Regions from separate parts of the Bradyrhizobium sp. USDA 4473 genome, predicted to be linked through region 3. Evidence: riboswitches for the same ligand, from Rfam matches in the RefSeq annotation. Region 3 holds a riboswitch; each other region holds the start of a gene.
What was found. A riboswitch is a leader RNA that binds a small molecule or an ion and turns the genes downstream of it on or off. The one in region 3 is predicted to bind cobalamin.
Positions count from the first base shown of each region.

Region 1: it holds a riboswitch for cobalamin, as region 3 does, so the genes downstream of both, ACVW17_RS03515 (TonB-dependent receptor) here and metE (5-methyltetrahydropteroyltriglutamate--homocysteine S-methyltransferase) in region 3, are expected to answer to the same signal.
Region 2: it holds a riboswitch for cobalamin, as region 3 does, so the genes downstream of both, ACVW17_RS15555 (ribonucleoside-diphosphate reductase subunit alpha) here and metE (5-methyltetrahydropteroyltriglutamate--homocysteine S-methyltransferase) in region 3, are expected to answer to the same signal.
Region 4: it holds a riboswitch for cobalamin, as region 3 does, so the genes downstream of both, ACVW17_RS32285 (DUF1636 family protein) here and metE (5-methyltetrahydropteroyltriglutamate--homocysteine S-methyltransferase) in region 3, are expected to answer to the same signal.

Region 1 covers NZ_JBSSGE010000001.1:740,334-747,765, forward strand. The annotation lists partial or broken gene gspD (type II secretion system secretin GspD) at 1-861, shown strand, start outside; gene ACVW17_RS03505 (tetratricopeptide repeat protein) at 884-1,411, shown strand; gene ACVW17_RS03510 (PepSY domain-containing protein) at 1,418-2,917, opposite strand; gene ACVW17_RS03515 (TonB-dependent receptor) at 2,920-5,202, opposite strand; cobalamin riboswitch at 5,310-5,505, opposite strand; gene ACVW17_RS03520 (CobW family GTP-binding protein) at 5,559-6,482, opposite strand; gene ACVW17_RS03525 (amidohydrolase family protein) at 6,484-7,432, opposite strand, start outside.
Region 2 covers NZ_JBSSGE010000001.1:3,305,577-3,313,008, forward strand. The annotation lists gene ACVW17_RS15550 (class I SAM-dependent methyltransferase) at 155-1,108, shown strand; cobalamin riboswitch at 1,519-1,735, shown strand; gene ACVW17_RS15555 (ribonucleoside-diphosphate reductase subunit alpha) at 1,839-3,773, shown strand; gene ACVW17_RS15560 (ribonucleotide-diphosphate reductase subunit beta) at 3,764-4,837, shown strand; gene ACVW17_RS15565 (hypothetical protein) at 5,128-5,925, opposite strand; gene ACVW17_RS15570 (secretin N-terminal domain-containing protein) at 6,236-6,919, opposite strand; gene ACVW17_RS15575 (nodulation protein NolB) at 7,114-7,432, shown strand, end outside.
Region 3 covers NZ_JBSSGE010000001.1:3,624,244-3,631,675, forward strand. The annotation lists gene ACVW17_RS16810 (hypothetical protein) at 1-123, opposite strand, end outside; gene ACVW17_RS16815 (hypothetical protein) at 216-398, shown strand; gene ACVW17_RS16820 (nodulate formation efficiency C protein) at 935-1,780, opposite strand; cobalamin riboswitch at 3,069-3,267, shown strand; gene metE (5-methyltetrahydropteroyltriglutamate--homocysteine S-methyltransferase) at 3,370-5,715, shown strand; gene hemN (oxygen-independent coproporphyrinogen III oxidase) at 6,344-7,432, opposite strand, start outside.
Region 4 covers NZ_JBSSGE010000001.1:6,827,095-6,834,526, reverse strand. The annotation lists gene ACVW17_RS32295 (cobyric acid synthase) at 1-1,303, opposite strand, end outside; gene cobO (cob(I)yrinic acid a,c-diamide adenosyltransferase) at 1,315-1,968, opposite strand; cobalamin riboswitch at 2,005-2,215, shown strand; gene ACVW17_RS32285 (DUF1636 family protein) at 2,308-2,682, shown strand; gene cobW (cobalamin biosynthesis protein CobW) at 2,679-3,713, shown strand; gene cobN (cobaltochelatase subunit CobN) at 3,713-6,961, shown strand; gene cobG (precorrin-3B synthase) at 6,958-7,432, shown strand, end outside.

The DNA of each region.
Region 1 (7,432 bases), 2.9 Mb from region 3:
ATCGCCGAGGTCACGCTCAACAATACCCTGTCCTATGGCGTGCAGACCTACCTCACCAGCCAGAACCTCGGGCTGAAGCCGAACACCGGCTCGATCCTCGGCACTCAGGCAACCGCGGCGCCCGCGACCACGACGGATGCGACCACCGGGATCGTCAGCGCCGCGGGCTCGCTCACCAATGCCTACATCAACCAGGCCTTTCCCGGCTTCAATTTCCTGATCGGAAACGCGACGCAGCCAAGCCTGATCCTGGACGCGCTGCACGCCGTCACCAGCGTCAAGGTGCTGTCCAATCCCTCGCTGGTCGTGATCAACAACCAGGTCGCCACCTTGCAGGTCGGCGACGTCGTCCCGGTGTCGACCGGCAGCGCGACGGTGCTGACCACCAGCAACACGGTGGTCAACACCATCGACTATCGCAACACCGGCATCATCCTGAAGGTTTCGCCCCGCGTCAGCGTGAACGGCACGGTGCGGCTCGATGTCGAGCAGGAGATCAGCAACGTTCCCCAGAGCAGCGGCAGCACGGTGAACCTGACGCCGACGGTGTCGGAACGGCGGGTCAAGAGCCAGATTTCTGTGGCCAACGGCCAGACCGTGCTGCTGGCGGGCCTGATCAGCGAACAGCAAAGCGGCGCCCGCAATGCGCTTCCGGTGCTGGACCAGATTCCCGGCCTCGGAGATGCCTTCGGACATCAGAGCAACGGTACCCAGCGCACCGAGCTGATCATCTTCATCCGCCCGCAGATCATCCGCAACGGCACCGACGCCCAGGTCGTGGCCGAGGAGCTGCGATCGAAGTTGCGTGGCAGCATCGCCACGACATCGACCAATGCACCGATCACCACCAGCTATCACTGAGCCGGACGACAGGATGCTCCGCATGTGTGCGCAACGGACCAGCTACTGCGCCTCTGCCGCGATCGCGCTTTGGGCCTTGACCGCTTCAGCCGCGAGCGCCGACATCGCGGCGCGCGGGACGGCCGCCTTCCATCGCGGCGATTATGCCCAGGCGTTTCGCGAGCTCTCGCCGGCCGCCGAACGCGGCAATGCAAGAGCCCTCGGCCTGCTCGGCTTTATGTACGAGCATGGCTTCGGCGTGCCGCAGGCCTACGCCGCCGCCGCCGATTGCTACTATCGCGGCGCGATGCTGGGAGACCCGTTCGCGCAAGCGATGCTCGGCCTGCTGTACGACAAGGGCCACGGCGTCCCGAACGACTACGTGCTGGCCTACAAATGGCTCAATCTGGCGGCGGCCCGCACTGGCGGGCGGCAACGCGAGGCCTATGTTCGGTTCCGCGATGCGGTCGCAGGCAAGCTTTCGACCTATGAGATCATTGCCGCCCAGCGATTTGCACTGGAATGGACCCCCGAACTGCCCGGTCGGGACGTGCACCTGACGGTCAAGTAGCTGCGGCTATGAACTCGACCGCGCGGGGCTCGCAGACACGCGCCTGCTTTGCAGCTTCGGCCGCCGCAACCGGCGCCAGCCGATCACGATGCCGCTGATCGAGATGATCATGCCGACCGCCGACAACAGCCACACCACGACATCGCGCGCCGGCGAGATGCGCAGCAGCAACGGAAAATCCAGGCTGTGCAGCGCATTGAACAGCCAGCGATAGGAACGGCGGCTGTCGTCGCTGCGATCGAGGATTTCGGCGGTGATGGGGGAAACGTGCAGCCAGGTGCGGGCGGGATCGTCGAAGACGATGCGCAGCACGGGAAGCTCGCGCGCCTGGTGCAGCGTGTACCAATAGGCATCCGGCTCATCGAGCCGTCGCGCCGATATCATCACAGCGCCCGGCATGGCGTGGCGCGCTGCGGCGATGATCTCGTCCTGCGCGAGCGTCGCGGGCGCACCGGTCACGGGATCGGCGAGGCTCCGGCCGCCGTTGCCGTCACTGAGCAGCATCAGCCGGCGTCCGCCGATCCAGACGAAGCGCGCCTCCACCGCCGGTATTGACGGCGTCGACTGAAAGTCGGCCACGATGTCCGGCGCGTCGTGGCCGCTATAGTTCCTCGCGATCTCGCGGGTGATGCCGCGAGCGGAGAACGCGCCGCCGGGATTGAGCGACAGCCAGCCGCTGAACATCCAGGTCAGGACGAAGATGCCCCCGATCAGGCCGGCGACGTGATGCCAGGTCATCCAGCCGCGATAGGGCGAGACGGCGTCGTCGGCGTAGCGGCGCGTCAGCCGCAGGCGGAGGATGCCGATCCAGAAGCCGGTGACCGCGACCACAAGGCAGACGCCCGAGATCCACAGCACGACATCCCGCCACAGCGCCCCGTCCTTGCGCAGCACGGTCGGATAGATCCAATGCGGGATCGAGCCGAGCCAGTTCCAGACACGCTCCCGCCGCGTGGTGTCGAGCGCGATCTCGCCGCTGCGTGAGGAGACGTAGAGCTCGGTGCCATCGGGATCGCCAAGGCCGATCAGATAGAGCGGCCGCAGCGGATCGAAGCGTGCGGTGACCGACCATTGGTCGCGTGTCACCGTATCGAGCAATTGCGGCCGCACCGCATGCGGATGATGGCGAGCGACCGCGAGTGCCTGATCCGGCGAGACATGGTCGATGACAGCACCGTCGATCGCCGAGATCGTAACGGAGCCTCCCTTCCAGCCGGTCACGCGATAGACCGGAACATCGTCCATCATCGAGAGCCGGAGATCGCGGGGATAGCGCTCCATCCCCGCGATCGCCATCGCGCGATCGGGTGCGACTCGCACCTTGCCCCACGAAATGACCGGGAGCGCAGACAGCCGCTCGCTGTCGGTGAGGCGCGGAAACGCCACATACATCATGACGAGGCCGGAGATGAACCACATCGCGAACAGCAGACACGTCGCAATGCCGATCCAGCGATGGACGACATAGAGCCATCGCCGCGCTCGCCGGATCAGAGCGTTGCGCATGATCAGAACTTCACGTTGACGGACAGTTCGGCGGTGCGCGGCGTGCCCAGCAGCCATTGCCCGGTGCCGTTCGAGGTCGCCGCGTAGACCTTGTCGAACAGATTGTAGACGCGGAACGCGACCGTGGTGCGGTCATCAGGCTTCCATCTGATGCCGCCATTGACCACGTTGTAGCCCGGCCGCAATTGGCTGTTGGCGAGATCGGAGTACATCGCACCGACGATCTGCACGCCGCCATAGGCCGACCAGTTGGGCGCGAAATCCCATGTTAGCCAGACGTTCGACACCTGCTGCGGCACGTTGACCGGAACATTGCCGTTGTAGCTGACGATCTTGCCGCCGACCACCTGGCTGTTGTTGTCGTATCGGGCGCGCAGCAGCGCAAGGTTGGCGTCGACACGCCAGCCGTCGTTCAGCGCGAGTCCGATCGAGCCTTCGACGCCGCGGGATGATTGCTGGCCGATCTGCAATGCCAGGCCGGCGGTCGGATTGCTGGGATCAGGAATCGTCAGGCCGGTCTTGACGATCTCGTAAGCGGCCAGCGTCCACTCGCCGCGGCCGCCCCAGAACGACTGCTTGACGCCGATCTCGGCCTGCTTGCCGGTCGCGAGCTGGAACGTTTTCTGCGAGGTCGACAGCGAGATCAGGTTGCTGACCGGATCGACGCCGACCGCATACTGGCCATAGAATGCGAGGTTCTTGATCGGCTCGTACACCAGCCCGGTGCGCCAGCTGGTTCCCGACAGCGTGGTTTCAAAACTGTTCGCCGGCGTCTTGTAGTCGGTCCGATCGACCTCGGGCCGGTCGTACCGGACGCCTGTCACGAGCGACAATTGGTCGGTCAGCGACAGGCGATCCTCGGCGAACAGCGCATATTGATTGACGACCGCATTGAAGCCCGGCGTCGTCGCCGTCGTGGTCGCGAAGAACGACCCGGGATCGAACACGTAGGGATTGACCGACGACGCGCCGCCGTAGGGCGAGTTGTTGATGTGGGTGAAGTCGATCCGGTTGACGTCGAACCCGGCAACGACCTGGTTCGCGAGACCGAACACGCGACCGCTGAAGGTCGCATCCATCCGGTTACCGAACTGCTTCTGGTCATGGAAGATCTCGATATAGCTCGAACGATCGATCAGCCGGGTGTTCGGATTCCAGCTGTAGTTCTCGATGTCGCGCCAGTGCCGCTCGCTGGCCAGATAATACAGCGTGTTGTTGAGCTTGATGCCGTCGGCGACATCCCATTCGGTCCTGAACTGGGTCCAGCTGTCCTGGTAGCGGATCGCGCTGTCTGATGCGTTGTAATTCTTGAAGCGCAGCGCGTCCTGGATCGAACCGTTGATCAGCGGCGTGCCGAAATAGCGCGACGGGCTGCGGTCGCCGTAGTCCTCGGACAGCGTGAAGGCGAGATTGTCCGACGCCTGCACTCGGACGGCGGCGGAGACCACCGCATTCGAGGTCTTGTCGCGATCGACCCAGCCAGCCGACATGTTGCCGGTGGCGTTGATCCGGTACGACACATTGGGATTGATCGGACCGGTGCTGTCGACCGAGAGCCGCCGCGTCATGTTGCTGTCGAGCGAGACCTCGGCCTCGTTATACGATGTGTTGAGCGGCTTCTTCGGGATCACGTTGATGACGCCGCCGATCGCGCCTTCGCCGTACAGCACCGAGGCCGGACCGCGCAGCACCTCGATGCGCTGCGTCGACCAGGTATCGTAGGGGAACGTCAAGGTGCCGGAGCCGACATAGAAGCGCGTGCCGTCATACAAGGTCATCACCGAGTTGCTGCCGGCAAAGCCGCGGGTGCTGAACGACAGGCCGCCATTGCCGGGCGCCGGCGTTGCGATGAACCCGGCCGCGTTCTGGGTGACGGCATCGAGCACATTGTGCTGGCCGCGTTCGGCAATGGTCTGCGCCGTGACGATCTCGACGCTGGCCGGTGTCTGCAATGGCGTCAGGTTGAGGCGGCTGCCGGTGCTGCCTGGCGTGGTGGCGTTGAGCGTCGGTGGTGCCGTCCCCGATGTGCCCGACGCTGCAGCACGCGGTGGGCCGCCCGCTGCCGCTGATGCTGCGGGTCTCGCGCGCGGCCGCGACGACGCCGCCGGGTTCTGGCCTCGCGCCGCAGGCTTCGGCTTCGCTGAGGCCGAGGGCGAGACCTCGATCGGATCGAGGCTGGTGGTTGGAGCTGTCTGTGCCGAGCCTTCGGCCGGCAGCAGCAACGATGACAGGGAGCAGACGAGACCGAGGCGCCATTTGCGCGCAACGGGAGAGGACGGAGACATGAAAACGGCTCGCGGTAACGTGGCACGTCACCGCGAACACGGACTGGGGCCTTGCCGAAAAGGCAGTGCTCCGATCCCACCAGGACGCCCCCGCCCGATGTGCTCGCGTGTGACCACGACTGACGGCAGGTCTCCTGGCTCACGGGTCATCGCCTGTCGACGCCTTCCCGGGCGGATAGCCCAGTGGCAAATTTGACGAAAGGCTCGCCGTTTACAGTTGCGGGGACAGCTGCGGCATTGGGGTTACCCTCGCACCGCATTCCCTTTTGATCCCCGAAGGGAACCGTCGGCGAAAACGATAGGTGCAGTCGGCATGGCTGTCAATTCGATGCGATTGTCGCACGCATGCTTTCATGTCACGCGACGCATCCCTGCATCACCTCATCGATCTCCGCACGCGAGAGCGCGCCCATCTCGGCGATGAACACGATCCGCGTGCGTGGCACGCCGGGCGCCGGCACGCCGCCGGCAGCCAAGGTCGCGCGACCGCCGGCGAGCTGAAACACCGTCAGCCGTCCGGGCTGCTCGACCGTCTCGAACAAGCCCTTCGCGCGCGCCAGCTTCGGCGCCAGTTTGCCGATCGCCTGCTGCAGGCGCGGCAGCGATACCTGCCGCTCCGACGTCCAGCTCAGCGTCTCGAACCGGTCGGACACCGGCCGTCGCGGCGCGGTCTCGCGCGGCGCGGGCAGATGATCGAGATCCGCCGGAAACAGCAGCTCCGTCGGCACCTCGCCATGCACGGCATCGACGATCACCGCCGCCGGACGCACCACGCGCACGGCATCGCGAATCGCGGCGCACGCGGCTGCATCGGCCAGATCGACCTTGCTCAGCGCCACCATATCGGCGGCCCGCAGCTGCGCGCGCAGCAGCGCATCGTCCAGCGCGGCCACCGGCTGCGTGGCGTCGACCACGCACAGCACGGTCTCCAGCGGCGCCTCCTTCCAGATCACGGGATCCATCAGATTGCGCACGATGTCCGCGGGATCGGCGATTCCGCTGGTCTCGATCACGATGAACTCGGGACACGGATCACGCCGCAGCAAACTGGCGAGCGTGCGCAGCAGGTCGCCCTCCAGCGTGCAGCAGATGCAGCCATTGCTCAGGCTGACCACGCCGTCGCTGGCGCCCGCGATCAACTCGGCATCGATATTGATCGCGCCGAAATCATTCACCACGGCGGCGATGCGCCGTCCTTGCGCATGCGCCAGCAGATGGTTGACGACCGTGGTCTTGCCCGCCCCGAGAAAGCCCGCGACCAGCAGGATCGGGACCGCCACCTCAGCCTCCGGTGACGGGCCGGCGCACCGGCCGGCCGGGACGCGCCGCGACGTCGAGCACGCCATCATTGATCAGCGGCTGGCCGCTGACCACGAGATGGCGCACGCCTTCCGCCGGGCGATTCATCGCGGAGAAGGTCGCGCGGTCGCTCAGCGTCTCGTAGTCGAACACCACGACGTCGGCGTCGGCGCCGGCCTGCAGCCTGCCCTTGGCGCGCATCGCCGGCGTGCTCGCCGACAGGATCTCGGCCGGGATCAGCGCGCATTTGCGGATGCCCTCGAGCAGCGAGAGCTTCTTGCGCTCGCGCACCCATTCGCGGATGAAGCGGGTGAAGCAACCCGCCGAGCGCGGATGCGAGGTGGCATCGTCCGGCAGCGGCCAGGCGTCGCCGCCATAGGGACGGCCATCCGACAGCGTCCAGGGCATCGCGTCGGAGGCGATCGCGCCGCCCGGATACAGCACCGCCATGTCGAGCAAATCGCGATGATGCGAATTGTTCTCGATATCGAGCACATGCCACAGCACCAGCGCCGAGGGATCTGCGGCCTGCGCCGCCAGCAACTCCTCGCGGCTGCCGAAGCGGTGACCGTCAGTCACGCGCTGCACTGAGTCGTAGCCGAGACCGTTGCGCTCCTCGAATTTCGGATCGCTGAAGAAGGTCGCGGCCAGCACGGTCGAGCCGGTGCCATAGGGATAGGCTTCCACCGTGATCGGCAGGCCCTGCGCCTGCGCTTTCGCGATCAGCGCAACGCAGCGCTCAATGTCGGTCTTGCTCGACGAGTTGAAGTGGCAGATGTGCATATGCGCGCCGGTGGCGCCGGCATAGCCGATCAGGCGGATATAGGCCTCGGCCGCGCTCTCGGGGTCGATGCGAGACATGTAGGCGACGTGGGTGAAGGTCGGCACCGCATGATTGGCCGCGAGCTGGCACACCGCGGTCAATTCCTGC
Region 2 (7,432 bases), 320 kb from region 3:
CTCACGCCGCGACGCAGAGAGGGTGGTTTCATGCTCTTGTCCGCTTGCCGCTTCTGCTATCGCATCGGCGGATAGAAGATCGATTTATACACCCTATATAACCAAAGCGTAGGCGAGTGCGAAGGCGCCAGCCGTCGAGTTGCTTGCAGATGAGATGGGAGACATTGCGTTGCGGATAGATTTCTCGCGTATCAATCGGTCTAAAGCTGCATTCCACGATATTTATGCTTCGGATGATCCGAGGGCATATTTCTCGGTCCTCGGCGACCTGGATTATATGATCCCGGACGTAGCTGAGCCGGTTGTGCGCCAAATCCTGGCAGCGAAAGCGTCGGCAACCGGCCTCAAGCCCGTCGTGCTCGATGTTGGTTGTTCGTACGGCATCAATGCAGCGGTGCATCGCTTTCCGCTGACGTTCGGGGGCTTGCGGCACCGCTACGCCCGGCGTGAGATGAGAGCAATCAGTTCTGAGACACTGGTGAGTCTCGATCGCAGTTTTTATGCAGCCTGGCCTGATGTCGGGTTGGCACGCTTTATCGGCCTCGATGTGTCGGCACGGGCGATCAGCTATGCAAAGAGTGTTGGCCTCTTGGAGCAGGGCATTGTCGCTGACCTTGAAAAGGAGGCGCTATCGGCGGACAGCGCGGGCATTCTCCGCTCCGTGGATGTTATCATGTCGACCGGATGCATCGGCTACGTTACCGAGAAGACGTTCAGCGAGATTCTCGATGCGACAGAGAAGCAACCATGGATCATCTCCTTCGTGCTGCGAATGTTCCCATTTGAATCGCTGGCCGCGACATTCGCAAACCGTGGTCTTGTGACAGAACGTCTTGCCGGCGCGACGTTTATCCAGCGTCGCTTTCGCGACGCTGAAGAGTTTGAAAGTTGTTTGGCCAGCTTGGCGGCCCTTGGCGTGGATGCCACCGGCCTCGAATCGGAAGGGCTGTTTCACGCCGACCTGATCTTGTCTCGCCCCGAGGCGGATGCGCGCGCCGCGCCTCTGGAAGACGTTGTCACCGTCGCCAGCGGCAGGGGACGGCCGATCGGCCCCCGTTACGTTCATGTTGAAAGTAAGGAGGGCTTGCAGGTCGCGCTGGAGCCGTGACAGGAGGGACCACTGTGCAGCGCGAGTCTCTTCGTCGCTGGATCAAGACGTCGAGCGCGAGGCGATTCTGGTCGGCGGCGCGCCAGAGCCGATATTGTTCGCCCGCGACTAGATAACGACTTCGTCCAGATGCCATTTGTCGCGGCGAGCGGGAGCGCTGTGATTCAGGTCGGAGAGCGCCTTGCCGAATTCCTTCTCCGCTGAAGCGCGGTCTCACAGATTCCATCAATGCGACGCGCGAGCCAGGAATTTCCTGGACCTTGCGCAAGCTACGGAAACCGGAATGCGGCCCAACGGCGTCTCCAATCACCTGCAGCAGAAGCGACCGCGGCGACAGAGTCGTCCGGGCGGCCAGGTTTTTTGCCTTTTGAATCTGGATCCCCCAGTTGACGAATCCCTGCGAGTCGTGCCTATTTCTAGCCAGTCACGGTCTTCCGTCCACCAGATCTTGTAGGTCGGAAGCTAAGAGGGAACCCGGTGCGCCGAAGACGGCTACTCCGGGGCTGCCCCCGCAACTGTAAGCGGCGAGCGATTGTCATCATGGCCACTAGCGCGACACAGCGCCGGGAAGGCCGACAGCCGTAATGACCCGCGAGCCAGGAGACCTGCCGCGACTGAACGAAAGTCCTCGGGCGGGGTGCCCCGTTGGGTCGCTTGCAGCCGGGGACGTTTGACCGGTTTCCTCGCAAGTCGTCCGCGCGGTTCCCCGCCTAACATCGCGGGGTCGCCGATGTCGCCGTCTTACGATTTCGATCAGCATGGTCATCTCATCGAGCCGCAGCGCGTGCAGCCGCAGCCAGACCCCAGCACGCCTGACTTGTGTCTTGTGCCGCCGCCATCGCCGGCTCCGCTGCCGCAGCCCCTTGCGCCATCGCCAAAGCCGGCCGATCTCAAGCTTGATCGGACGCGCGACGACCTGTTGACGCCGTTCGGCAAGCTGACGCTGAGCGACCGTTATCTGGTCGCCGGCGAAATGATCCAGGATATGTTCGCGCGGGTGTCTTGCGCCTTCGCGGACGATGTCGCGCATGCCCAACGTCTCTATGATGCGATGTCTCGGCTGTGGTTCATGCCAGCCACGCCGGTGCTCTCCAACGGCGGCACCACACGCGGCCTGCCGATCTCCTGCTTCCTTAACTCGGTGTCGGACTCGCTCGAAGGCATCGTGGGCACCTGGAACGAGAACGTATGGCTTGCCTCTAACGGCGGCGGCATCGGCACCTACTGGGGCAATGTTCGCTCGATCGGCGAGCAGGTGAAGGGCGGCGTTACCTCCGGCATCATCCCGTTCATCCACGTCATGGACGGCCTGACGTTGGCGATCAGCCAGGGCTCGTTGCGGCGCGGCTCGGCTGCGGTCTATCTCGATATCCACCATCCCGAGATCGAGGAGTTCCTCGAGATCCGGAAGGCGTCCGGCGACTTCAACCGCAAGAGTCTCAACCTGCATCACGGCATCAACGTCACCGATGAGTTCATGCGTGCCGTGGGCGCCGGCACTGCGTTCGCTCTGCGCAGTCCAAAGACCAGGGACGTTATCCGCGAAATCGATGCCCGCCAGCTGTGGCAACGCATCCTGGAGAACCGGCTGCAGACGGGGGAGCCTTATCTCTTGTTCATCGACACAGTGAACCGCGCGCTTCCCAAGCACCAGCGCGAGCTCGGCCTCAAGGTCTCAACGTCGAACTTGTGCAGCGAAATTACTCTGCCGACCGGCATCGATCATCGCGACGAGGAGCGTACCGCGGTGTGCTGCCTGTCGTCGCTCAACCTCGAGACCTGGGACCAGTGGAATGAGGAGCCTGGCTTCATCGAGGACGTCATGCGCTTCCTCGACAACGTGCTGACCCACTTCATCACGGTGGCGCCGGGCGTCATGAAGCGTGCCCGCTACGCCGCCTTGCGTGAGCGTTCCGTCGGCCTTGGCGTCATGGGCTTCCACTCGTTCCTGCAGGCCAAGAGCATTCCGATGGAAAGCGTCGTGGCCAAGTCGTTCAATCTGAACATGTTCCGGAAAATCCGTCGCGATGCTGATGCGGCATCCGTGACGCTCGCGCGCGAGCGGGGGCCGTGCCCGGATGCCCTGGAACGAGGCGTGATGGCGCGCTTCAGCCATAAGATCGCGATCGCGCCGACCGCCTCGATAAGCATTATCTGCGGCGGCACCAGCGCTTGCGTTGAACCGATCCCGGCCAACATCTACACCCATAAGACCTTGTCCGGCGCCATCTCGGTGCGCAATCCGTATCTCGCCAAACTGCTGGCCGTCAAGGGTGCCGATAATTCGGCGATCTGGCAGTCGATCCTCGCCCATGAGGGTTCGGTCGCCCATCTCGACATCCTCTCGGAGCTCGAGAAAGCGGTCTTTCGTACCGCCTTCGAGATCGACCAGCGCTGGATCGTCGAACTTGCCGCCGACCGCGCCGCGTTCATCTGTCAGAGCCAATCGATCAACCTCTATCTGCCGGCTGACGTCGATAAATGGAATCTCCACATGCTGCACTGGACGGCATGGAAGCGGGGGGTGAAGAGCCTCTACTACTGTCGTTCAAAATCTATTTCGCGCGCGGCTTTCGCCGGGAACACCGCCGATGGCGACGAGGCTGCGCCACCGCGACGCTCGCAGCAGCGCACCGACTATGAGGAGTGTCTCGCATGTCAGTGATCGATCTCTCGTCCGTCGATCCGCGTACGCTGATCGGCAAACAGCGCGTCGGCCTCCTCGACTCGACCGGGAGCTACGACGTCGATCGCTACGGCTGGGCCTACGAGTTCTGGAAGCGCCAGCAGCAGACCCATTGGATGGGGGAGGAGGTGCCGCTCGGTGCAGACCTCAAGGACTGGGCGTCGGACCGCGTCACCGACAGCGAACGCGCGTTGCTCACCCAGATCTTCCGTTTCTTTACTCAATCGGACATCGAGGTCGGCGACAACTATCTTAAGCGCTACATCCCGATCTTCCAGCCGCTCACCGTCCAGATGATGATGGCGGCTTTCACCAACATGGAGACGGTCCACATCGATGCTTATGCGCTATTGCTCAAAACGCTCGGCATGCCCAAAACCGAGTTCGAGGCATTCCGCGGCTATGCCGAGATGCGCGCCAAGGCCGACTATATGCACGAGTTCGGCGTCGGAACCGTGGCCGATGTCGCTCGGACCTTGGCGATGTTCGGCGCCTTCACCGAGGGCATGGCATTGTTCGCGAGCTTCGCGATGCTGCTCAACTTTCCTCGCCACAACAAGATGAACGGTATGGGACAGATCGTAAGCTGGTCAGTTCGCGACGAGAGCCTGCATTGTGAGGGCCTCATCACGTTGTTTCACGAATGGCACCGTGAAACTGGCGCGGTGACGCGTTCCGTCCGTGACGATATCATCGACGTCGCCAAGACCATGGTGAAGCTGGAGGAGAACTTCGTCGACCTCGCCTTTGGCCTCGGCAAGATCGAAGGCATGAGTCCCGAGCAGATCCATGCCTACGTCCGCTACGTCGCCGACTGGCGACTGACCCAGCTGCAGATTGCCCCGGTATTCGGCTTCTTTGAGGCTAAGGAGGGCGGGTTCACCCGGCTCAAGGCACATCCGCTGCCATGGCTCGTGGAGATTCTCAATGGTGTCGAGCACGCCAATTTCTTCGAGCAGCGCGCCACGGAGTACTCCAAGGCGGCGAGCCGCGGCAGCTGGGATGGTGAAGACGGGGTCTGGGCAGCTTTCGGCCGGACGTAGCCGTGCTGGAGTCAATCATCAAGGGCGATTGGGCATGTGACGATCGCGTTGATGATCAAGGCGGCCGACTTCGTGGCGTCGGTACAGCGGGACGGAGAGACTAAAGAGGACGGTTGCGATCGTTCGTCTTGAGCCGTGCAGTTTATCCTGAGTTGACCGGATTCTGTGCTGATCGCGTGGACTTAAACAGGAATATTGGCATGTTCGCCGGCTGCGGGCCCGTACCTCTGCCTCCGCGATTTTAATCTATTCGCTTCCAGGACGTGGCCCAGCCAAGGCACTGCCCGCCGTTAGCGGGCAGGTGGATCTTCCCTGGAGTCGGTGTCCGCAGATCCATTTTCAGTCGGGTCCTCAGGCCAAAGGGTTTGGTCCAGCGACGGTGTAAGACGAATGAAACTCTCTTCTCTCCATTCGGCCGTGTGAGGCACCCCGAGAAGGCAGAAAACCTTTGTGGGGTGATCCTTGTTCGGCTTCACTCCGCTGCGCTCAAGCATATCGATCTGAGCGCCTGTGGCCGTTTGGCCAGTGAAAACCCAGTAATCCTTGGCGAGATGTCCGTTCTGCATTCGGAACTCGGAAAGTTCTGGCGGTGCACCTTCGGGCGGACCAGCGTGAGAGGGGCCGGCTGGCAACGGCCGAACGTGGGAGGGGCCGGCATGCGCAGGCCCGGCGCGGGGCGGGCCGGCCTGCAGTGGTCCGGCGTTCGACGGCCCGGCGTGCGAAGCGCTGGCATCCACATTCTGCCATATCAGATCCTGATCGACACCAGGATGTGCCTCAATCGCCTGAGCAATCGTCTGCTGGGGGAGATATTGCGGGGAGCTTTCCGGTTCTGGCGCGACGTGGTCCGTGCCCGGCGCAAACGGATCATCTTCCCGATCCAAGTCCGGCGAGGGATGCGCTAAATCCAGGTATGGCGAATAGGGGTGACCAGCATCCAAGTAGGGCGAATAAGGATGGCCTGCGTCCAGCAGAGTACCAGCTTGCGCGCCACCGAGCCGCCGCTCAAAGCCGGTCGCGTCCATAGACGGTTCAGCTGAGTAGGGCTCCGGGTCCGTATTCCCTGAACCGATCGCATTGAAATCCATCCTGTTACTCCTTTTCGATGATGGAGCGGACCGAGCGAGACGAAGACACGTGCCCTGCGGCTCTGACGCAGCCGGTTCGAAGGCTCGTCGATATTTGAGGCCCCGAGCTTCCGTCAAAGGTGGCGCTTGCCAACTTCCCCTCGCGTCCAGGAGGTGATTGCCCACATCCGTTGCGGTCGGTAGGAGGGGCAGCCTTCCAGACGTCCGCACGCCCATGCTGGGAGCATTAGCTTTCGAAAAGCTGACGATCGGAAGGATTTGAGCCAATGCAGATTGGATCGACCTCCCAAGCTGCCTCGCATCAATCAGGTCATTTCTGGCCTGTGTCGGCTCCACGCACGGTGCCGTCCTGACGCGGCGCATCGGACACATAATGCCCTTCCGGGCGCCCGTCCCGAATAACCACGCTGGAGGAGCCGCGAAACAACATCAAAACCGAATCCCGCGGCGGCTTTTCGGCGACGGCGGGATCGCGCCGCGACTGCGCCTCGGTCACAAGGCCCTTCAACGTCTGGTCCACCAGCGCGATGAAACGTGGCGGGCCCGAAGCCAGGACAAGGCCATCCCCCGGCGCCGGCTTCACGATATAGCGCTCATCGGCGATGTTGAGCGCGTCGAGCGTGGTCTTGAACGCGTCGAAGCTGATCGGGTTCAACACAATCAGCCGGCTCTGCGCCTCGTGGGCTGCGGATACGTAAAGCACGAGGCCGTCGTAGTACCATTGAAGATTGTACAGGTTGGTCAGATGCTCGAGAAACTCGCGCGGTGGCAGGTCCGGCATTCGCCCGCGAATCCGGCCCTTTACTTCAGTGCTGACATTGACCCTGATATTGAGATTGTTGCCGAACTCCTGCAGCGCGGCAGCAAGGTCCTGATCGAGAACCGTATAGCTATAAGGAGTCGAAGGCAGCGACAGGGGCGCGCCAAACGCGCTCACCGTTGCAAGACAAACGAGAGTTCCGGCATAGAGAACTCTCTTCAAAATTTGCTCCATCGTGGATCGTACGAGCATTCCCGAAGGCCTTCCACCTGAGAACTAAACCTGGAATTTCGTTCCAGCTTGGAAGCCAAACGTGATCATTAGATGGCGGTATAACCTCCATCTTCGTCAGGTTTTCGTCAGCTCACCAATCTACAGATTTTGATCTGTTTATCCGTCGAGAACGCTTGGTCTCATCAGCGAGCACAATGACTCCTTATATGATGTTAGGCGCAACGCCGATCTCTCCCAATTCAGCCGACTGCCTTTCCAATGCCTGTTCGCCGGCAGCTCCCGTCGAGCAGGCACACTTTGAGCAGTCTCTTGCGCAAGCGGTCTCAAGTCAGGGGGCTGCCTCACCGGTCGCGGACAGAGCTGCAGTCGTTTCGCCGGTACTGGAGGTGCAGCGCGCGAACACGCTGGCAGTGCCGCCGGGCGATCGCGTTCTTCAAACTCTTTCCACCATGTATCGCAGCCGTGCCGTTGCTCCCGCGGTCGGTGGCGCGTCTTCTGCTGCGAGTGCCGTAC
Region 3 (7,432 bases):
CACGAGGTGCGCGTGGCCCAGGCTGGGAGGGCAGCTATGTCGAGCCGATGGCTTGAATGCGCCGCCTGTCTGGACGAATTCCCATCCCAGGCGCAGCCAGTGCGAGGCATCGATCCACAACATGCGTCATCGCACTCAGGCAGCCTGCTCTGGTGCAGTTTGGGCGACTCACGTACGCATCGTTCTCAAGCACCTCACTGCGCAATAGGAACGAAATGGTTGCAGCCAGCCGTGAATTGCCGGTCTCTTGTTACGGGCTTGAAGTGGACGGCAGACTCAAAGCCGAATTTACCACGAGAGATGGTGCCCGCGCGGGTGGAGAAGAATTAAAGAAGCGCTTTCCCATGCTTCAGATCAGGATTTATGACGCGCAGACGAATGCACATGAGGAAATCTAGATCTTCCGTCTCCATTCTGTGGTCCATCCATCGCGGATGGCTGCGGAGCTCCTCGCCGGGGGTACTCGGGAAAGGGGCCCGCCGCCATGAAGAATGACGGCGTCGCTATCACTGCCCCGTTCCCGGGTACCCATTTAACCGGTCTCGTCGCTGCACTCGGTCCCGCGTGCCGCCTTCGGCGTCGCTATGCTCACGCTCCTGCGGGTGCCATTTTGCGTTGAGGCGATGCGCTACGCGCACGCCTGATCAGGAGGCCCCGGCGAATTCCCCTGCAACATGGGATTTAGAGATGGCCGCGCCACAGATTGCGTCCGCTCACCGCACGTGTGCGGGCCGGACCAAGCCGGCTCTCGTAAGCTGGCACGTCGTCGCCTGGTCATGGTATCGATTCTCTAGCGGATTGGGCCGCTAGCAACGGTGCTGCCTGCCTTTGTCCTGTGACGAGATGCGAGAGAGGCTGCCGGTCTGTTGCAAAGACAGATCAGCACAGGTCAACGCTTCCGAGTGCGTGTGCTTTGGCTGCTGCTCGGAGCTGCTCAGCGCCAAGGGCGTGCGTCGCGATCTTGCTCCGTGCGATCATTGACTGAGGCCCTTCGCGCCTTCTCTCTTGTTTCTCGTTCATTTGGCTCGATCCGATCGAACCAGGAGCCTGGAGGAAAGGCCGCGATACGCTTGGCAAGGAAAGATTGCGGCTGCCAATCCTGTTCTTCGCGCTTCTCGAAAGTGATGACGCCGTTGTGGGTAAAATAGCGGGGGCCGGGAATCTTACAGTTCACCAAAAGCAAAACGCGCCACAGATCACCCTTCGCTGTCGGCTTGTCATTCGATTTCGCCACGTAATCCACCACAACGGGCTCAATGATATCGCAGCGGCCGCGCCGCAGAAGAATGCCGAGCTTGCCTCGTGCGGTCGTCACGAAGTTAAAGTTAACAGGATCGTGCAGAAAGCGAAGATTTGCGTCCCTTTCGCCATCAGTGACTTCACTGGCAATCAACGAGAGGGCAAAGGCGCGCCAACCCAATTCAATCGGCTTTGCATATGGCGACGCAAGTCTGATCGTTCCGTCGGTCGCGATCGTCCAAGTGATTGCGTACTGTTCGTCTGATTTGTTGTCTTGGTGCTTGGTCCAGGAAAAGTACACATACTCTGTTCGGTCAATCCCTTCGGCTACTCCCCACGAGCGAGGGACGAAGTGAGCCACCTTCGAGACCTTGGAGATGATTTGTTCTATGGTCTCGCCGTCTTGCGCTCGCCACGTTGACTTGACCCTTTCGACGAGAGCGCTGTCGTTGGCACGAACATTGTTGTTCGTCGCTGCCAGCCCGGCCAGGCAAATCAGCGATCGAGCGAAACAAAACCAGAGTACGCGCGTTCCAGCCATTCCCTTCATTGCTGCCGGCCCATCTGGTTCTCGTCCACGCGTCAATTCCAAAGAGGACAATCTTCAACGTGCCTGCGAGATCGTTGGAAGTTAGCGGCAACGTGACGCGAGCACCTGCTGATGTCCCGCGCGAGCAGGCGCGTCCCTCGATGTCACGCGCCGCTAACCTCAGTGGTCAGCCAAAGCTTCAACTTGCGATGCTGGACCTGCCCAGGAGGAGAAGCCTGGGCGAGCGAAGACTTGCATTCTTCGTGCCAGGAAATTGGCACCAGATTTGTGCCGCCTGTGTCGACTTCCCGACCTGCTTACCTCATTTATGTTGCCATTAAGCCTGTTCGCGGCGACTTTCGACTTTAATGGCTGATTCCTGTCACGCACTGCATCTTCGAGCAACGCAGTTGGGAAACCTTGCTGCCGGAAGCCTGACGACAGTTGGGTGCAGGATTGCCGCCATCGAACCATGTGGTCGGAGGTCGTTGTCGCTGCTGCGGAGATGGAAAGTGCGGCGAAGCCGCTCGTCAGCGGCGAGCGATTTGGAATCGGCGCTAAGGAAGTTCAAAAGTCACGCAGGCGAAGCGATATGAAATTCGTCGCTCGCGTAGGACACGTTAGCGGGCGCCTATGTGGTCGTCGTCGTAGTCAACATTGGGGAGTTGCACTTCCATGCAGTCGTATCGACCGGATAAGAAGGGAAGTCTCAGGTCGGGCTAGCTTCGGCTTGAGCTGCTCAACATTCTCGAGAGCATCTGCCTGACGGCCGGGTTCATAAATGTCTTTGCTATCCAGCCGAACAGGCCGACCGTAAAGACGGCAGCAGCAAAAACGCCGAGGGCACTCCAAACAGCCATTTTCATTACGGGCTACTCTTTTCGTTGGTGAGTCACTATGCTTGCTTTGCGCAGTATCGCCAAAAGCATCCGCATGGCGCCTACCAGGATTGGTGGTAGATCAACATGCTCGCTCAGTATGCTGCCGATTTTGCGCATATTGTGCCTGTTCACGCTGATCCTTGGTCGTTGGTGGAGAACCGGGGGCGCATCGAAGCGTGCTAGATGAGCGCTTCGAAAGCTGGATCGCGTGAAGAGCGGCCTGTCCCGGCACCGTGACCTTCATCGCGAAGGCCGCATGCGTCTCTTGCACGATCTGACACGCGGTCCGACGCGAACGCGCCTCGGAGATGGTCATCCCGATATCCATGCTTGGAGAGTGGCTTCAACGTCGCGATCAAGAGTGGCCGTGTATCGTCAACAGCATCACTTTGACAGGTTGACTGCGGAGTTGTCTTTCCGATAATCGAAGTCGTCGAGGTTCTCCGGTTCGGCTTGATCCGGAGCTAAGAGGGAAGCCGGTGATGCCGGCGCTGCCCCCGCAACTGTAAGCGGCGAGCCGCTGTCCAACAGAGTCACTGAAGCCCGCGCGGCTTCGGGAAGACCGGACAGTGGCGATGATCCGCGAGCCAGGAGACCTGCCCCGACAATATGTTCGTCCACGGGCGGGGTGTCCCGGTGGTACGCCAAGCAGCCGTCGCTCGCGTGACGTCTCCTGCCTGCGTCCGCCATGGCCTTTGCCCCCAACATGGGGTTAACGGTATGTCTCTTCTCTCACTTCCGGTTGCCACGCTCGGAACGCCGCGCATCGGTCCAAGACGCGAGCTCAAACTCGCGCTCGAAAGCTATTGGGCCGGAAGAATCAACGAACAGCAGTTGCTCGAGGACGCAGCCGGCCTGCGCGCGGCGAACTGGGCGCGCCAGAAATCCCTCGGTGTCACCATCATTCCGTCGAACGATTTCTCGCTATACGACCAGGTGCTCGACACCAGTGTCATGGTCGGCGCCATCCCGGACGTCTATGCCTCGAAAGTCGAGCCTGCTTCCCTCAAGACGTATTTCGCCATGGCACGCGGTTCTCAAAGCGACAGCCAGGATGCGAGTTGCGGTCACCGACCTCGCGGCTATGGCGCACCCGCGCAGGAGATGACCAAGTGGTTCGATACCAACTACCACTACATGGTCCCGGAATTTCATCGGGGGCAGACTTTCAGGCTCTCCTCTCGCAAGCCTATCGAGGAGTATGAGGAAGCCAAGGCCCTTGGCTTTCAAACCCGCCCTGTCCTGATCGGCCCGGTCACCTTCTTGAAGCTAGGCAAGAGTGCTGATCCCGCGTTCCAGCCACTGGCACTACTGGATGACCTGGTACCGGTCTATATCGAGGTTCTGCAGGAATTGGCCCGACGCGGGGCGAATTGGGTCCAGTTTGACGAGCCCTGCATGGTCCTTGATCTCGATGAGGGGACAAGAAAATCTTTGCTGCATGCCTATGACCGGCTCGTCAAGGAGGGGCCGGCCATCAAGATTATGGTCGCCAGCTATTTCGGTGGCCTTGGCGAAAATCTTCACACGGCCTTGCGCCTACCTGTTGCTGGCCTGCACGTCGATCTGGTTCGGGCGGCAGAGTTATTGGACCAGATCATTGCTGCCGGGCGAAGTGATCTCGTTATCTCACTCGGCGTGATCGACGGCCGCAATGTGTGGCGGACGAATTTATCGGCGCTGCGCCAGCGGCTCGATCCCGCCATTGCGAAACTCGGCAGGGATCGCGTACAGATCGCCCCATCCTGTTCGCTGCTTCACGTGCCGGTCGATGTTGAGCTCGAAACGGAGCTTGCTTCCGACGTCAAGAGCTGCGTTGCGTTCTCGGTTCAGAAGATTCGCGAGCTTGCGACGTTGGCACGGGCACTCGCAGGCGATCTGAATGTCGCCGACGCTCTCGCGGAATCGGAGCGCGTCACCATCCGCCGCGGAACTTCGCCGAAGATCCGTGACGCCAATGTCGCCGCCCGGATGAGTGCGATCAATCAGACCGCGCGACGGCGCGCCAGTCCATTTGTCAGGCGTGCCGAGATCCAACGCGAGCGCTTCAAACTACCGGCGTTTCCTACCACAACGATCGGCTCGTTTCCGCAGACCGCAGAGGTCCGCAGTGCCCGCGCGGCGCACGCGAGAGGCTCCATGAGCGACGGGCAATACGACACGTTCCTCAAGGAAGAGACTGCGCGTGCCGTACGTTGGCAGGAGGACATTGGTCTGGACGTCCTCGTGCACGGCGAGTTTGAGCGCAATGACATGGTGCAGTACTTCGGCGAGCAACTCGCCGGCTTCGCGTTTACCAAAAACGGCTGGGTACAATCCTATGGATCGCGCTGCGTCCGGCCACCGATCCTGTTTGGCGACGTCTCGCGGCCGAAGCCGATCACCGTGGACTGGTGGAGCTACGCGCAATCGCTAACCAACAAGCCGATGAAGGCGATGTTGACCGGACCGGTAACAATTTTGAATTGGTCGTTTGTTCGGGATGATATTCCGAGAAGCGAGGCCTGCCGTCAAATTGCGCTCGCGATCCGAGACGAAGTCAGCGATCTCGAGAATGCTGGTGCGACCATGATCCAGATCGACGAAGCAGCGCTGCGCGAAGGATTGCCACCGCGTCGATCGGAGTGGGCGGTTTATCTCGAGTGGACCGGGGATTGCTTCCGCATCTGCTCATCGGGCGTCGCCGATCAAACCCAGATTCATACCCATATGTGCTACTCGGAGTTCAACGACATCATCGATGCGATTGCCGCAATGGACGCCGATGTCATCTCGATCGAGACCTCGCGCTCGAAGATGGAATTGCTCGACGCGTTTCGGAACTACAAATATCCAAATCAAATCGGGCCGGGCGTGTACGACATCCATTCTCCACGCGTGCCCGAGACGAGCGAGATGACGGAACTCATGGCTTTGGCCCGAAAGCGGCTGCAGGACTCGCAGCTCTGGGTCAATCCGGACTGTGGCCTGAAGACGCGGAAATGGGAGGAGATCCGCCCAGCACTGGCCAACATGGTCGCTGCCGCGCGCGAACTGCGCGCTGGATCCGCTCCCTTCGACCGTTGATCCTCGGCCCGGTGTCTCTCGTCGAGAAACCGATCGCTTTTGGGGCCTTGCGCGCTCGGTAATCGTGAGGGGCCTTGGGAAAGGAAAAAACGCCCGGCCGCCTTTAGCGGCCGGGCGAAGTGCGTCCGGGAGGAGCGACGCTGCTATGCATCGCACCGACGTTCGTCGGCGGAGGGAAGCCAGCCGATGGTTCGATCACGGCGAGGACATCCGCCGGAATCTGACCCCAGTTAAAGCACAAGCTCAGCGGAGCTCAATTATGCCGTGGTATGCCGTCGATATTGGCCGGGATTAAAATTCTACACCAAGGTTTGTCGTCGATGTGTACGTTCGCAACGCGGCACGGGGTTGGGCAACGTCGGGCGGAGTGCCGCCCTAACATGGCCCGGCATCAGGCGCGCACGTTGGTACGGGTTTCTGCCGGAAAACGCTGGGCTGGATCAACGCCACTATACTGCCGACGGAAAAAACATCATCTGACCGTTCCAATGAGCGGCTCAGCAGCGGGGCGGCGAACGGGATAACCAACCGACGCGTTCTTCAGCGGTGCGATTGGTCGCCACCCAAAGCATGCACCGGTTGCGGGGATGCCGAGCTCGGATATGAAACGCTGGGTTCCGCTTGGTCGCTAGACCGCCTGACTATGTGTAGCCCCGGACCGAAGCAGGTGAGCGTCGAAGACTGATGCGACGCTCCGGGCCAGGAACTCTGCGCCACGGGCTACAGTGAGCCGGCCATCATCGATCGCCACGACGCCGTCAGCGATAAGGCTGCCGAGACGAGAATGATCGACGACGGCCAATCTCGGATCCCGGCCGTAACGACGGGATGTCTCGGAAAGATCGACTGCCAGGTCGCACATGATTCGCTCGATGAGCTCGGCGTGGAAGCGATCGTCATCGGTCAGCAAATAGCCCTTTGCGACGGCGAGCTGATCCATGGCGATGCGAGCAAGGTAGTCCTTTGTCGAGACAGCGTTCGCGGCAAACCCCTGTTGCATACGGCCGATGGCGCTGGCTCCCAGACCAATCAGGACGTCGGCGCAATCGTCGGTATAGCCCTGGAAGTTGCGCCTCAGCCTGCCTTCCTGCCTCGCCTGGGCGAGATTGTCGTTCGGCAAGGCGAAGTGATCGACGCCCACCCGAACGTATCCAGCATCGACCAAAGCTTCCGCGATCGTTTCGGACTGGAGGTGGCGCGTGACGCTGTCGGGCAGGGTGGACGCATCGATCTTGCGCTGATGTCTCTTGAACGAAGGAACGTGCGCGTATCCAAAGGCCGAAAACCGGTCCGGATGAAGCTCGAGGCATTTGGCGACGGTGTCCAGGCACGAAGCGACCGTTTGCAGGGGCAGCCCATAGAGCAGGTCGAAATTGATCCGGCCGACGCCTGCGCGGCGTAATCGATCGACCGAGATCGCGGTCTGTCCGAAGCTCTGCAGACGATTGATGCCGTGCTGAACAACTGGATCGAAGCTCTGTACACCCAGGCTCGCGCGGTTGACCCCGCAAAAGCCCAGCGCCTCGGCCATCGGCTCGCTCAACGTGCGTGGATCGATCTCTACGGCGATCTCGGCATCAGGCAGGACAGCGAAGGAATGGCGCAACGAACCGACCAGATCAGCAAATGTTTCAGGTGTCATGATCGTCGGGCTACCACCCCCGAAGTGGATGTGAGAGATCGGTTGCCGTCGACCAACGGTTTCTGCAACGAGGTA
Region 4 (7,432 bases), 3.2 Mb from region 3:
CGTCCGAGGTGAACAGGCCGTGTAGATAGCTGCCGTGAACGCGTCCGTCGGCGGACACCGCGCCTTCAGCCACGCCGTCGAGCGATGCAAAAGGCCGCGCGCGATCCGTGCCGTCGGTGCGCCCGATATGGATTTCGTAGGCGCTGATCGGCTGGCCGGTCGCGGCGTGTACCGCACTGACGCGGGTCAACGTCTTCTGCTCGGTCATGGTGGTCGTGACATCGAGCAGCCCGAGGCCGCGCGTTTCGCCGGCAGGACCCTCGATCCCCTCGGGGTCGGCGACGATCTGTCCAAGCATCTGGTACCCGCCGCACAGACCCAGCACATGGCCGCCACGGCGATGATGCGCGAGCAGATCGATATCCCAGCCCTGCGCACGCAGGAAGGCGAGGTCGCCGCGGGTCGATTTCGAGCCGGGCAGGATGACGAGCCGCGCATCGCCCGGAATGGCTTGACCTGGACGCACCATCACGAGATCGACGTCGGGTTCGAGCTTGAGCGGATCGAGATCGTCGAAATTGGCGATCCGCGACAGCGCCAGAAAGGCGATCTTGCATCGGCCGGGCCTGCGCGCCTCGCCGAGCCCGAGCGCGTCTTCGGCAGGCAACTCGCCGGCGCGAGCGAACCACGGCAGCACGCCAAAGCCGCGCCAGGCGGTGCGGGCTTCGATCAGGCGGTAGCCGTCATCGAACAGCGAGAGATCACCTCGGAATTTGTTGATGACAAAACCCTGGATCATCGCGGCATCGTCGGGATCGATCACCGTCCTGATGCCGACGAGCTGCGCGATCACGCCGCCGCGGTCGATGTCGCCGACCAGCACCACCGGGACATCGGCTCGGCGCGCAAAGCCCATATTGGCGATGTCGGACTTGCGCAGGTTAACCTCGGCCGGGCTTCCGGCGCCTTCGACCATCACCAGGTCGGCGCGCGCCTTCAGCCGCTCAAAGCTCTCCAGCACTGCGCCCATCAGCGACGGCTTCATGACGGCATAGTCGCGCGCGCGGGCGGTCGCGATGCGCTTGCCGTGCACGATGATCTGGGCACCGACATCGGTTTCCGGCTTCAGCAGCACCGGGTTCATATCGGTGTGCGGCTCGACGCCAGCGGCGAGCGCCTGCAAGGCCTGCGCGCGTCCGATCTCGCCGCCGTCGATGGTCACGGCCGCGTTGTTCGACATGTTCTGCGGCTTGAACGGCAGCACGCGGAAGCCGCGTCGCGTGGCAGCGCGCGCGAGGCCGGCGACGATGAGCGACTTGCCCACGTCCGAGCCCGCTCCCTGGATCATCAACGCGCGCGCCATGGTGCTGTCCGTCAGAACTCGACGCCCGGCTGCGCCTTGATGCCGGAGCGGAACGGATGCTTCACCAGCGTCATCTCGGTGACGAGATCGGCGATCTCGATCAATTCGTCCTTGGCGTTGCGTCCGGTGAGCACGACATGTGTCATCGGCGGCTTCGACGTCGTGAGGAATTGGACGACATCGGCGATTGCGAGATAGTCGTAGCGCAACGCGATGTTGATCTCGTCGAGCACCACCATACGCAGGCTCGGGTCGGCGATCAGCTGCTTGGCCTTTTCCCAGCCCGCTTGGGCGGCTGCAATGTCTCGGGCGCGATCCTGCGTTTCCCAGGTAAAACCTTCGCCCATCGCGTGGAATTGACAGAGGTCGCCGAAATGCCCGGTGAGCAGGCGGCGTTCGCCGGTATCCCAGGCGCCCTTGATGAATTGCACCACGGCGCAGGGAAAGCCGTGCGCGACGCAGCGCACGATCATGCCGAAGGCCGAGGACGATTTTCCCTTGCCGGCGCCGGTATGAACGATGATCAGGCCCTTTTCGCCGCTCTTGGTCGCCATGATCTTGTCGCGGGCGACCTTCTTTTTCGCCATCTTGGTCGCGTGGCGCGCGTCCAGCGACGCATCGCTGCTGACGATCTCGTCTTCGGCCCCGTTTCCTTCAGACGTCATGGCGTTCCTTCGGCTTGACAAGTTCGAGCCGCGGACGAATGGTGGGCCCGCGTTGGTTCCTGTCCTATGACAGGCGAAGAGGGAATGCGATAGGGCTCAAGTCGGGCCTGAAAAGCAGCCGCCCCCGCGACCGTGACCGGAGAGATGCCCAAAGCCACTGATTCCCCAAGGGGATCGGGAAGGCGGGGATCGAAGGGAGAAATCCTGCTCCGCAAGCCGGGAGACCTGCCAGCGCAGCAGTTGTGAGACCGGCGGACGGGGTGTTCCGCGACGGGGAACGAACCTGTTCGCATCGGTTCGTGTGCCTCATCGCTTCCCGTTGTCAATCCAGGAAGGGCGATGAGCGTTACACTTCATGTCTGTATCACCTGCCGCGCCGGCCAGACGCTGGGCGAAGGTGAGGCCGCGCCCGGTGCGCGCCTGCATGCCGCCCTCGTCGAGGCTGGCGTGCCCGATGACGTCAATCTGGTTCCCGTGGAATGCCTGTCGGCGTGCAGCCAGGGCTGCTCGGTCGCGCTCAGCGCGCCGGGGCGATGGTCCTATGTCTACGGCCGCTTATCCGAAGCCAATGCCAGGGATGTGATCGCCGGCGCGTCCGCCTATGCGGCGGCGCCCGACGGCATCGTGCCGTGGCGCAGCCGTCCCGAAATCTTCCGCAAGCAATCGCTCGCCCGCATTCCACCTCTTCCCGTCGTGCCGGAGGCCGCCGAATGACTACCCTCGCCAAGGTTCCGGTCACCGTCGTGACCGGCTTTCTCGGATCCGGCAAGACGACGCTGATCCAGCACCTGATCCGCAACGCCAACGGCAAGAAGCTCGCGGTGCTGGTCAACGAATTCGGCAGCGAAGGTGTCGATGGCGACATCCTGAAATCCTGCGCCGATGCCAATTGCCCGAGCGAGAACATCGTCGAGCTCGCCAATGGCTGCATCTGCTGCACCGTCGCCGACGATTTCATCCCGGCGATGGAGCAGTTGTTGGCGCGACCCGTGAAGCCCGATCACATCGTGATCGAGACATCGGGCCTCGCTTTGCCGAAGCCGTTGCTCAAGGCGTTCGACTGGCCGGAGATCCGTTCGCGGATCACGGTCGACGGCGTGATCGCGCTGGCCGATGCCGAGGCCGTCGCCGCCGGCCGCTTTGCGCCTGACGTGGCCGCGGTCGACGCGCAACGCGCGGCCGATGAGAATCTCGATCACGAGACGGCACTGTCGGAGGTGTTCGAGGACCAGATCGCCTGTGCCGATGTCGTGCTGCTGACCAAGGCCGATCTCGCCGGGGCGGAGGGGATCAAGGCGGCGAAAGAAGTGATCGCGGCCGAGATGCCGCGCGAGGTGCCGATGCTGCCGATCGTCGACGGTGCCATCGATGCCCGCGTGATCCTGGGCCTTGAGGCGGCGGCGGAGGATGACCTCGCGTCACGGCCCTCGCATCACGACGGCGAGGAGGAGCACGAGCACGACGATTTCAATTCGGTGGTGATCGATCTTCCGGAGGTTACGGATATCGATGCGTTGGTGGCCTCGATCAAGGGGTTGGCGCGCGAGCAGAACGTGCTGCGCGCCAAAGGCTATATCGCGGTCGAAGGCAAGCCGATGCGGTTGCTGGTGCAATCGGTCGGCGAGCGGGTGCGGCATCAGTTCGACATGCCTTGGGGCATGCGCCCGCGGCAGTCGAAGCTGGTCGTGATCGGCGAACACGGCGATATCGATGAATCCGCGATCAGGGCGCGGCTTGGTGTCTGATGCATGTCGTCTTCCGCGAGAGCCGCGGCCTTGAAGAGACCGCAACGCCAAGGGACCTCGGCCAGGATCCGGCCGATCTCGTGGTGTTGTCGTTTTCCGACAGCGATCTCGCTGCGTTCGCGGCCGGTTGGCGTCGCGGCCGCGCCGCGCTGCCGCCGCTGCGGCTCGCCAATCTCGCGGAGCTGCGCCATCCGCTGTCGGTCGACACCTATATCGAGCGGACGCTGTCGCACGCGCGCGGCATCCTGATCCGGCTGATCGGCGGCGAGCCCTATTGGTCATACGGGCTGGCCGCGGTGCACCGTCTGGCAAAGGAACGCGGCATCGCTTTGGTGGTGCTGCCGGCGGACGGACGCGACGATCTGCGGCTTGATGAATTTTCGACCTTGCCGGTCTCGACACTGCGTCGCCTGAAAGTGCTGTGCGACAAGGGCGGCCCCGTTGCCGCACAGGCCGTGATCGCGCAACTGGCGCTGGCGTCCGGGCTCTATGCCGGACCTGTTGTCGGCGAGATCGATCTTCCCGAGATCGGCGTCTACGATTCCGGGCGCGGTGCGGTCGCGGCGCTGCCGGCGTCGGATGGCCGGCCGCTCGTGCTGGTGACCTTCTATCGTTCGTATCTGGCGGCCGGCGACACGGCGCCGGTCGATGCACTGATCGATGCATTGCGGGCGAAGGGATTCGATGCCCACGGCGTCTTCGTCACGTCGCTGAAGGCGGCTGGTGTCGCCGATTGGCTGCGCGCGCAGTTCGCGCGATCCACGCCGGCCGCCATTGTCAACGCAACCGCGTTCTCCGCGGCTGGCGATGACGGCACGAGCCCGTTCGACGCCGTAGCGTGTCCGGTGTTCCAGGTCGCCCTATCCACGGCGCGGCGCGAGGATTGGACGGAGTCGCTGCGTGGCCTTTCGCCCGGCGATTTGGCGATGCATGTCGTGCTGCCGGAGGTCGACGGCCGCCTGTTTGCCGGCGTCGTCAGCTTCAAATCACCGGGCGAGCGCGATGCCGATCTGCAGTTCGCGCATCTGGCACATCGGCCGGATGCCGAGCGCGTCGCAGCTGTTGTCGCGCGCGTCGCAGCCTGGCATCGACTTGCGAGCAAGCCGGCGCAAGACAAGACGCTCGCGCTCGTGCTCTCGAACTACCCGGGCCGTCCGCATCAGATCGCGCATGCCGTGGGCCTCGATGCGCTTGCTTCGGTCGAGACATTGCTGGCCGATCTCGCGGCCGCGGGATTTGATCTTGCGCCGGTGGAGTCGCTGGGCGAGGTGCTGCTCCGCTCGAAACTAACATGGGGCGTCGCCGACTATCGCGCGGCGATCTCCAGCCTCCCGCAGCAGTTACAGGACGATCTCGCGCGCGCATGGGGCGCGGCGGAGGATGATCCGGATTGCCGAGACGGCGCCTTTCATTTCGCCGCGATCGAATGTGGCAAGTCGGTCATTGTGGTTCAGCCGGAGCGCGGTGAGGTTGGCCAGCGCGACGCCGATTATCACGATCTCTCGCGCACGCCGCGCCATGCCTATGTCGCGTTTTATCTGTGGCTACGGCAGCAGGGCATCGATGCCGTGGTCCATATGGGCGCGCATGGTACGCTGGAATGGCTACCCGGCAAATCGGTTGCGCTGTCGCCCGTGTGCTGGCCGGAGGCGCTGATCGGCGATCTGCCCGTCGTCTATCCCTTCATCGTCAACGATCCCGGCGAGGCGGCGCAGGCCAAGCGCCGGATCGGTGCGGTGACGATCGGTCATCTGCCGCCGCCGCTGGCGCAGGCCGCGGTCCCGGAAGGCTTGCGCAGACTCGAGCGCCTGCTCGATGAATATTCGACCGCTGACGGCCTCGATCCGGCGCGGCGGCAGCGCCTGATTGCTGCGATCCGCGAGGAAGCGCGGATCGCCGGTCTGGAGGAGGATCTCGGTTTCGCAACCTCGATTTCCGCAGCCGAAGCGATTCCGCAGATTGATCGTTTCGTCTGCGATCTCAAGGAAAGCCAATTTGGCGACGGCCTGCATGTGTTCGGGCAGGGCGCTTGCGCCGACGCGGAGAAGGCCGCGTTGCGCGCGGCGCTTGCGGGGGGGCGTGTCGCGCCGGGACCGGCGGGATCGCCCTATCGCGGGCGCAGCGACGTGCTGCCGACCGGGCGCAATCTGTTTGCGGTCGATCCGCGCGCGGTGCCGACGCCGTCGGCGCATGCGCAGGGCGTGAGGCTTGCCGAGGAGCTGCTGCGTCGTCATTTGCAGGATCACGGCGACTGGCCGAAAGGACTGGTCGTCGATCTCTGGGGATCGTCGACGATGCGCACCGCCGGTGAGGATTTCGCGATGGCCCTGCATCTCGCCGGCATCGCGCCGCGCTGGGATCACGGGTCGGGCCGGGTATCGGGCTACGACATCATTGCGCCGGCGGAGCTCGGCCGTCCTCGCATCGACGTCACGCTGCGCGTGTCGGGCTTGTTCCGCGACGTCTTTTCCGGGCTGGCCCAATTGTTCGAAGCGGCGAGCGAGGCGTTGTCCGAGCGCAACGATGAGGGCGACGAGAATCCTTACCGGCAGCGCATCTCGCGCGTGTTCGGCCCACGCCCCGGACACTATGGGGCCGGCATTGCGTCGATCCTTGATGTCTTTACGCCGGAGGCGCGCGAGGCGGCCGGCGAAGCCTGGTTGTCGGCATCGTCGTGGGCGCTCGCGGCCGACGGCGAGATGCGGCCTGATCGTGCCGGCATCGAAGCCAGGCTCGCTGCTGCCGACAGTTTTGTTCATACCCAGGATTTGCCGGAGACCGATTTGCTGCTGGCCGCCGACTACGCCGCGCATGAGGCCGGCATCGCCGCCGCGGCCCGGCGGCTCGGCGCAACGGCCCCGTCGCTCTATCACCTCGATGCAACACGGCCGGATCAGCCGCATGCCCGCTCACTGACCGAGGAGATCTCGCGGGTGGTGCGCTCGCGCGCCGCCAATCCGGCCTGGATCGCCGGCATGATGCGCCATGGCTTCCGTGGTGCTGCCGAGATATCAGCGACGCTTGAGCACATGGCGGCGTTCGCGCATCTTGCCGGCGCGGTGCCACCGCATCTGTTCGATCTTTATTACGATGCGACGCTCGGCAATGACGAGGTTCGCACGTTCATGGCGCGGGAGAATCCGGCGGCGCTGGCAGCGATCGAGACCTGCTTCACCCGCTTGCGTGACGCCTCGCTGTGGCAGACGCGGCGGAACTCGATCGCGGCGGCGTTGCAGGAGGCCTCATGAGCGCGATCGCGGTCAAGGGCTGGTGCCCCGGCGCGCTGCGGCCGATGCAGTCGGGAGATGGCCTCGTGCTGCGCATTCGCCCGCGCGGGGGAAGGCTGGAGGCCGCACAGGCTGCGGGTGTTGCAGAGCTGGCGGGGCAATACGGCAACGGCCTGATCGACCTGACTAGCCGTGCCAATCTGCAGATCCGCGGCGTTAGCGATGCAGGCTATCCGCCCTTGATCGATGGGCTCGCCGGGCTCGACTTGCTGGACGCGGACTCGGGCACCGAGGCGCAGCGCAACGTGCTGGTGACGCCGTTCTGGACGACCGATGACGATACGCCCTTGCTTGCTGCCGAGCTTGAGCGCGCACTTGCCAGTGCTTCGCTCGATCTTCCCACCAAGTTCGGCTTCGCGATCGATGATGGCCGCGAGCGCGTGCTTGCCCGCGCGTCGGCGGATATCAGGATCGAGCGCGATCGCAACGGGG